2 regions of the Varibaculum sp. GTC20041 genome follow, and region 2 is predicted to be linked to the other one. Evidence: riboswitches for the same ligand, from Rfam matches in the RefSeq annotation. Region 2 holds a riboswitch; the other holds the start of a gene.
The links. Region 2 has a riboswitch for ZMP and ZTP ahead of purH (bifunctional phosphoribosylaminoimidazolecarboxamide formyltransferase/IMP cyclohydrolase). Riboswitches for the same ligand answer to the same signal wherever they lie in the genome.
Positions count from the first base shown of each region.

Region 1: another riboswitch for ZMP and ZTP. It lies ahead of glyA (serine hydroxymethyltransferase); the one in region 2 lies ahead of purH (bifunctional phosphoribosylaminoimidazolecarboxamide formyltransferase/IMP cyclohydrolase).

Region 1 is NZ_AP041144.1:1,851,629-1,856,046, forward strand. It holds gene ACZ5BI_RS08000 (bifunctional methylenetetrahydrofolate dehydrogenase/methenyltetrahydrofolate cyclohydrolase) at 1-407, opposite strand, end outside; gene glyA (serine hydroxymethyltransferase) at 480-1,772, opposite strand; ZMP/ZTP riboswitch at 1,798-1,875, opposite strand; gene ACZ5BI_RS08010 (amino acid permease) at 2,034-3,473, shown strand; gene ACZ5BI_RS08015 (glutamate--cysteine ligase) at 3,829-4,418, opposite strand, start outside.
Region 2 is NZ_AP041144.1:433,108-437,525, forward strand. It holds gene ACZ5BI_RS01745 (cell division protein PerM) at 1-2,192, shown strand, start outside; ZMP/ZTP riboswitch at 2,222-2,300, shown strand; gene purH (bifunctional phosphoribosylaminoimidazolecarboxamide formyltransferase/IMP cyclohydrolase) at 2,328-3,938, shown strand; gene ACZ5BI_RS01755 (alpha/beta fold hydrolase) at 4,123-4,418, shown strand, end outside.

The sequences.
Region 1 (4,418 bases), 850 kb from region 2:
AAGCGTCCCAGGTTCATAGGGTGCAAGCCATCAGCATCTTTATCGGGATCAATCGCCTCTAGCACCTGGTTAACGTCGACTTGGCGAGGCAGCGGCAGCTGCACAATATAGCCGGTACAGGCCGGATTCTCGTTGAGCATTTTGATCTCGGCTAATACCTGGGCAGTCGAAACGGTATCTGGCAGTTCTACCCGAATTGACTCGATTCCTACCTCGGCACAGTCGCGGTGTTTACCTGCCACATAGGAAACCGATCCCGGGTCGCTACCCACCAAAATAGTGCCGAGCCCCGGCTTAATTCCCTGGTCATGCAGGCGTTCCACCTGCTGACGCATTTCTTCCTTCAACTGTCGAGCCCGCGCCGCCCCATCCAGCAGCACCGCGTCCCCGCTCCAACCTTTACGCATTTATTCTCCTTAGTTTGCGGAGCGGGCAGACCCTACCAGTCTGCCCGCTCCCCCATCGACTTTTATTGCGTTTTACGCTACCTGATTGAGTCCCACATACAACGGAAAACGTTTAATCAAAGCATTTACGCGCTCGCGATAGCTGGAAGTGTCGATCTTCCCTCGGCAAGCATCTACCAGCACTCCGGCGATAATCTCTGCTACCTCGGTGAATTCTTTGCGCCCGAAACCGCGAGTAGCGAGCGCCGGGGTGCCGATACGGAGTCCAGAACCTACCCGGGGAGGACGCGGATCGAATGGCACGGTGTTGCGGTTAATGGTAATTCCGGCTTCATGCAGCAGATCTTCTCCTTGCTGCCCATCTAGCTGGGAGTTACGCAGATCGACCATCACCAGGTGCACATCGGTTCCTCCAGTCAGTAAGGAAATCCCGCATTCGGCAACATCTGGTTGGGTTAGCCGTTTGGCCAGGATCTTCGCGCCCTCTAGGGTGCGTTTTTGCCGGTCTTTAAACTCATCGCTGCCGGCAATCTTCATGGCGACTGCTTTCGCTGCCACTACGTGCATCAACGGGCCGCCCTGTTGGCCGGGGAAAACCGCGGAATTAATTTTCTTTCCGAGTTCCTTATCGCGCGACAGAATCATCCCGGAACGCGGCCCGCCTAAAGTCTTATGGACGGTCGTAGAAACCACATCGGAATACGGCACCGGGTTCGGGTGTAATCCCGCAGCTACCAGTCCCGCAAAGTGCGCCATATCTGTCCACAGGTAGGCTCCGACCTCGTCCGCGATCTCCCGGAAGGCTTTGAAGTTTTCCTGGCGGGGGTAGGCCGACCAGCCCGCGATAATAACTTTGGGACGATACTTTAAGGCCGCATCGCGCACCTGATCCATATCCACCCAGTTGCTCTCTTTATCTACCTGGTAGGCGGTGGCGTTATAGAGTTGGCCGGAGAAATTGATTTTCATGCCATGGGTAAGGTGACCGCCGTGATCTAGCGCCAGCCCCATAATGGTGTCCCCTGGCTTAGCCAGTGCCGATAGTACTGCCGCGTTGGCTTGCGCACCCGAATGGGGCTGCACATTGGCAAACTCAGCGGAAAAAACTTCCTTAGCGCGATCCCGGGCCAAGTTCTCGGCTACATCGACCGCCTCGCAGCCACCGTAGTAACGTCGGCTTGGGTAGCCTTCCGCATATTTATTGGTGAGGACGGATCCTTGCGCCTGCAGCACGGCGCGTGGCACGAAGTTTTCGGAAGCGATCATTTCCAAAGTGCCGCGTTGCCGCTCTAGCTCTTGGTTTAGCACCGCTGCAATCTCGGGATCTACTTGTGAAATGGATTGAATAAGAAGCTTGTCTCCCATTGAGTTTTCCTTATTTTCGTAGCGCCAAATCAGCCCAGGCGAGCGACTGATTGACCACTTGTTCCCCGGTGGTATCCCACCTACGCCAGTCACGGTTACGCCCTAAGTCTACCGTGACCGAGGGGACTTTTACCTAAATATTTCCTGATATAAATATCTGATTCCACATGCTGACTACCTAAAATGTCTGTCACTGCCCTAACTTATACTCCCTATGTGCTCTGATATCGAGCATCAAAGGTAAAACTTAGGAGAAATCTAATGAGCGAAACTCAAAAACCGATTAGCGGTACCCCGCATCGTGATAAATCCGATGAGGGCTACCGCAAAGGGTTAAAGTCTCGCCACATGCGCATGATTGCGCTGGGCGGGGCCATCGGGTCCGGCCTGTTTTATGGCGCATCTGGACGTATCGCTGACGGGGGACCGTCAGTTGCTATTGTTTACGCAATCTGTGGGGGGATAGCTTATTTAATGCTTCGCGCCCTCGGAGAACTTAGCCTGTATCGCCCCTCTTCTGGAGGATTTATTTCTCATGCTCGCGAGTTTATGGGCGAGCGCGGCGCCTATTTCACCGGATGGTTTGCCTTTATTACTTATTCTTCTGCTTTGATGGCGGATATCACCGCAATCGCTAACTATATGCATTATTGGAAGCCCTTCCAGATTGTCCCGTTGTGGGCGTGGGCGTTTATCGCCTTGGCCTTAATGGTGATTGTCAATCTGGCCAGCGTAAAGTTTTTCGGCGAATTCGAGTTTTGGTTCGCGATGATTAAAGTCGCTGCGATCGTAATCTTCATGATTTTGGCGGTAGTGGCGATTGTTTTCGGGATTTCCTTAACGGTCAATGGCAACAGTTACACTCCCGGCGTGCACGCAATCACCGAGCATGGAGGACTATTCCCTAAGGGTGCATTCACTATGGTGACCCTTTCTTTAGGGATTTTGTTCGCCTACGGGGGCTCTGAATATTTGGGGGCTGCCGCTGGTGAGGCCGAGGATCCCCAAAAGGAAATGCCACGGGCAGTTAACTCGATGATGTGGCGTATTTTGTTGTTCTACGTAGGGTGTATTGTCCTGTTTACTTTGCTGTTGCCCTATAACGTATATAACCGTAACGAGTCGCCGTTTGTGACTTTCTTTAGCGGTCTGGGTATTCCTGCTGCTGGTCACATCATGAACCTGGTGGTATTGCTGGCTGCCGCTAGCGCTATTAACGCAGAGCTTTACACTTGTGGACGGGGTCTGCGTTCCCTGGCGGTGTCCGGGTCTGCTCCTCGTTTCTTGTCCGGTATGAACCGGAACGCGGTTCCCCATGCGGCTATTATCGCTGCTGGCACTATCGGTTTAGTAGGCGTGATGGTGAATCTGTTCTACCCCAATGAAGCCTTTGACGTGATTGCCAATATGGCGGGGATTGGAATTTGTGCCATGTGGGGATCGATCATGATTTCAAATATTTTGTTTGTGCGTCACTGCCGTAAGAATGGTATTGAACGCCCCAAGTTCCATGTGCCTCTCGCTCCCTACTCTAACTACCTGGTATTAGCAGTTTTGGGAGCAATGATTGTGCTTATGTGGTTCGAGGGCGGGCTGGGGCCAACCGCGATTATCGCTTTCGCGTGCGTAACCGTAGCCCTGGCTCTGGCTTGGCTGATAGTGCGTAACCACGTTGACCACGACATGTTTACTGCTAGTTAAGCAGCAGCGTGAATAGCGCAAGATACCCCTAAAACTATGCGTGAGGGAGAGTTTTATCCGAGCAGGCTAGGCGGGCGCAAAATTTGGAAAACGTTTCTACGTTTTCCAAATTTTTGGGCAGGAGGAAAAACTCTCCCTCGCGCAGTTAGCGTGCACGTAAATCATTGCCCACGCTATTAACGCGTAATTAGCACAGAGAGATTCCTGAACGGGGCGTGGGGGAAAGTTTTATCCGAGTAGGCGCGGTGGGCATAAGAAATCGGAGAGAGACTGGGTCTCTCTCCGATTTCTTGGGCAGGAGGAAAAACTTTCCCCCGCGTCCTCCTAAAACCTGTACATTTACGGATTCGCGCGTTTAGCGGGCGCGGGCTTTCCAGCCTTTGACCCCGCGTTGGTGCAGGGATTTATCTACGAAACATTCCGGATTTAAGGGCTCTCCGGCCTCCATTTCGGCTATTAGGAAGGCTACTACTGCCTCGTAAGAATTGGTGCGGTCAAAAATGATGCGTTGCCGCTGATAGCCGACACCGATTTTCACCATTTCCATGATTGACCAGAGTTCTTCTGCGCAATCTAAATCTTCGGCGGCAGGCGTCAGTTCCTCTAACCACGCGGGTAGGGAATCTGTTAACAGTTCTTCTTCCCCGTGTGCGTCCTCGATCAAGATGGCATCCATCCCGTAGCGGGCTGCGCGCCACCGGTTCTCCCGCACGAACCAATCCGGTAAAACAGGCAACTCTTTACCGGCATCAAGCTGACGGGAAGCCGTTTCTACCAGGGATTGGGTGAGTGCGGCTGCGGCGGCGACCTCTTTAATAGTGGAGGAGGCATCGGCTACCCGCGCTTCAATGGTGCCAAACTTGGGCGAGGGGCGAATATCCCAACGCACCTCATCAAAGGAATCAATCACCCCGGTTTTGAGCATCCCCGCGGTGAAATCTTCCA
Region 2 (4,418 bases):
ACAAGAAACGTCCAGGCAGCAGCGCGAATACAGTCGGGAGTCGCGGATTGGGGGACAAGCTCCGGTTAATTCGTAAGGAAATCCCAACTGGGGGGAAAGTAACCGGGGACGCCGCTGACTTAACGCCGAAAGCTAGCTCCCAAAAAACTCGGCGCACCCTCACGGTGAGAATTCCCCGCGGAATCACTCGGATGGTGGCTGCTGCCCTTCTCACCTGCCTAATTCCCTGGCTCATTTTCTTGAGTGTTAGTGCCGGGGTTTATTTTTCCACCTCGTCCAACCCTTGGATGTCCGACACTGTTTGGACGGACTCCCTGGCGGTAGGAGCCAGTATCTGGGCTCATGGATTCGCAGTTCCTCTCCCTGCTGGTCTGGGGCAAGCCGCCACGTTATCAGTGATCCCCCTGGGATTGTGGATAGCCTATCTTTGGCTAGGAGGGCAGCTAGCGCGCACCTTTGTTCTTGAAAGCCGGGCAGTACTGTGGTTTTACCCTTTTGCACAAGCGATAGTTGCCGTGCTGGTGGGGCTAGTCGTACGCGGAACCTACAGCCTAGGGGCACTATTCTTTTGGACGCTACTCCACGGTTTCGCTACGGTCATCTACGCTTTTTATCTCTTTGATCGCGATCAGCGTCCCGACGGGGAAAAACCGTCCCTCCGACATCCAAAAGCGCGTTTAAAGGTTGAATATGAACGGTTTACCAGCTGGAGCCGACAGTTTATTCTCCGCGTGAGTAAACCAGATCATGCCTACAATCAGGATCTGGAAAACCGACGCCTCGGTATTGACCGTGATGAACGCAGTTGGGACGGCGCCAATAGCACTTGGACCGTACCCGGCTGGGTTATTTCGGGGCTAAGGGCTGGTTGGAAAGTATTCAAACTATTTGGGATCGTAACCTTGATACTGGTAGTTGCCCAAGTGATCACCCATTTCCCGGCAGTAAAGAATATCTTAGACCTGTATGGTCTTTCCCTAGGGGCAGGGATTCTAATCTGGCTGGCACAACTGCTTTATCTGCCTACTGTGCAAACCTGGGCGCTGGCCTGGATTCTAGGGCCGGGATTTCAACAAGGTACCGGCACTATCCGTTCGCTAACGGAGGTAAAAACCGGTCCGATTCCTGCAGTCCCCATCTTGGGGGCATTACCTGCACAAACTCCCGGATATTGGGTATTGGCGCTAATCGTAGTGCTCAGTTTGCTGTGCGGATACCTGTTCTACACTTCCATGGCGCGGGTAGATTTCTTTTCCCACGTGGCTTCTTTCCTAGTCGCTACGCTTTCGTTTACGGTTTTAACTACTTGGTTCTGCTTCTTAGCTTCCGGTTCCATCGGCGCGGGACGCATGTCTATGTGGGGGCCAGAGCCATTGACCACCGCGGCGATGGGGTTCATCTTGGTATGGATACCGATCCTACTGGTAGCAACGGTTACCCACCCTCATGCTCGCGCTTACCTGGCAGATAATTTCTTTAAACTCAAGAGGGCGAGCGAACGAGCTGGTCGTCAAGGCTTTGCAGCCGCGAAAGAAAAAGCGAAAGAATTCCAGTCCCGAAATCCCGTTAGCTCCGAGACCGCGGTTACGGATGAGGACGCGGAAGCTGATACTCAGGAACCAGGCGGCGAGGATAGCTCCGCGAAGCCGCAGGCGACCGGAGATAATGAGGCGCAGGAAGTGCCCTCAGCTGCGAAAGAGGTGACGGAAACTGAACAAGTAGCGCCACCATTAGAGCTTCCGGTAACAGATTCGGAAGCTGTCTCCGTTGGTGACAACGGTGATACTAAGGCAGAGACAGAAAGAAACACTGAAAATATTCCTGAAGACAGCGAGGACGCCCTCGGAACTACCGAAAAATCGCAAGCTGACCAGGTGGCTAAGCCAGCTGCCCTGCGGCAGAGCCCGGAAGAAAAGTTTGCGCGCTCTAGGGGAGCCCTGCCGGTAGATACCGAAGAAATAAAAGACCTGGCCACAGGTTGGGCAGAGCGCAAAACCGATGAAGTTATTGCGAAAGAACGCCAGGAATTAGAAAAAATCAAATCTTCTGCTCAGCGCCTCCCGGAAGCAGAACTGACGCGGCCAGCAATAAAACGTTCAATTTTCAAACGAGGCCGCCTACGTGCGGGCAAACCCCGGCGCGGCGCTGACGACACTTCCACCCAAGCCATCGAAATTCCCGACCAAGACTAACTTTCGCCACCGAAGCCAGCAGGGTAGACTGGTTTTAACGTGACTGGCGAAAAAAGTGGATAACCACTGGGGAACGTAAAAGGACAGTCGCTCGCCTGGGCTGGACAAAGAATGCAACAAAAGGATTCCCACGTCATGAGCGAAATAAAACCCATTAAACGTGCCCTGGTCAGCGTCTATGATAAAACCGGCCTCGATAAACTGGCGAAAAACCTACAGGCAGCTGGGGTTGAAATTGTTTCCACCGGTTCTACTGCTCAAGTGATTGCCGCTGCTGGGGTAGAGGTAACTGAAGTTTCCCAGGTAACCGGGTTTCCCGAATGCCTCGATGGACGGGTAAAAACCCTGCATCCCCTGATTCATGCCGGGATTTTGGCTAACCGGGAACTGCCTACCCACGTTGCCCAGCTAGAAGAACTCAAAGTAACCCCGATTGACCTGGTGGTTTGCAATCTTTATCCCTTCGCGGACACGGTAGCTTCCGGCGCCGGGTTCGCTGATTGTATCGAAAAAATTGATATTGGGGGGCCGTCAATGATTCGGGCGGCCGCCAAGAATCACGCCGATGTAGCGGTGATTGTTGATCCTAGTTCCTACGACGATTTAGCTGCTGCCCTACAGCGCGGAGGCTTCACTGCTGCGGAGCGCCGCGAACTCGCAGCTACGGCTTTCAACCACACCGCCAATTATGACACCCAGATTTCCTCCTGGTTTGCGAAGCAACTAAAGGACGAGGACGAAGCTACCGCTAGCAGCGCCCTGCCTAACTTAGAACAGTGGAAACCACAGCTCAAAGAACTACACAGCTTGCGTTATGGGGAGAATCCGCATCAAGAAGCCGCCGTCTACCGTTTCACCGATGAAGAGGGCGGTCTGGCGCAGGCAGAGCAGCTGGGCGGCAAACCCATGAGCTACAACAACTATACTGACGCCGATGCGGCTTGGCGCGCAGCCACCGACCATAGCGAGCCATGCGTGGCGGTAATCAAACACGCTAACCCCTGCGGGATTGCAGTCGCCGAGGACGTAGCGAAGGCGCACTTATTGGCGCACGGTTGCGACCCACTATCGGCCTATGGCGGAGTGATTGCCTGTAACCGTAAAGTGACACTAAAGATGGCGCAGCAGGTGAAACCGATTTTCACTGAAGTTATCATTGCTCCTGACTATGAAGCAGAGGCACTGGAGCTGCTGCAGACTAAGAAGAACCTGCGGATTTTGCGGATTGACGCGGACGCCCCGGTGGAATGGGAATTCCGGCAGATCAGCGGGGGAGTGCTGGCACAAACTCGTGACCGTTTGCAAGCCGAGGGAGACAATCCCGCAAACTGGACTTTAGCGGCGGGCACACCAGCTGATGAAGACACTCTGGCAGATCTGGTTTTTGCCTGGAAGAGCGTGCGGGCAGTGAAGTCTAATGCTATTTTGCTGGCAAAAGAACAGGCCACTGTCGGTATCGGGATGGGGCAAGTGAACCGAGTAGATTCTTGTGCTCTGGCAGTTCAACGCGCCAATACTTTGGGGCAGGCACCGGAAGGTGAAGCTGCCCCCGAGCGGGCGCGTGGTTCGGTGGCTGCCTCCGATGCGTTCTTCCCCTTCGCTGATGGCCCTCAATCCCTGATTGAGGCAGGCGTGAAAGCCATTGTGCAGCCCGGTGGATCGATTCGCGACGAAGACACCATCAAAGCCTGTCAAGAAGCCGGCGTAACTCTGTACTTGACCGGTACTCGCCATTTCTGGCACTAAGCTGCTAGGTCGGGGATAGAGACTAGGTAATCGCGAGTTTTAGATGCGGTGAATGCAGCATCGGGCTAAGCAAATAATTGCTTTGCCGTAGCGGTTAATCTGATTGTGTACTGATAACCTGGGGACGCCGGGAGGCGTCCCCAGGTTATTTTGATTTTCCAGGTGTGTAGTTAGGAGAGCGACGATGATTATCGCAGCAACAGATGGTTCCTCCCTTGGAAATCCCGGTGCAGGCGGCTGGTGTTGGTATCTGTCACCTGATTGTTGGCGTGCCGGTGGTTTTACTCTGGGAACTAATAATCAGGCAGAGCTGATGGCAGTAGCCGATTTACTCACCGAAACTGCGGGTATGACTGATGATTTATTGATCCAGGCGGACTCCCAGTACGTGATTAATATTTTGACGAAATGGCGGTTCGGCTGGAAGAAAAAGGGATGGAAAACTGGCGGTGGTAAACCGGTAGCCAACCTGGAACTGGT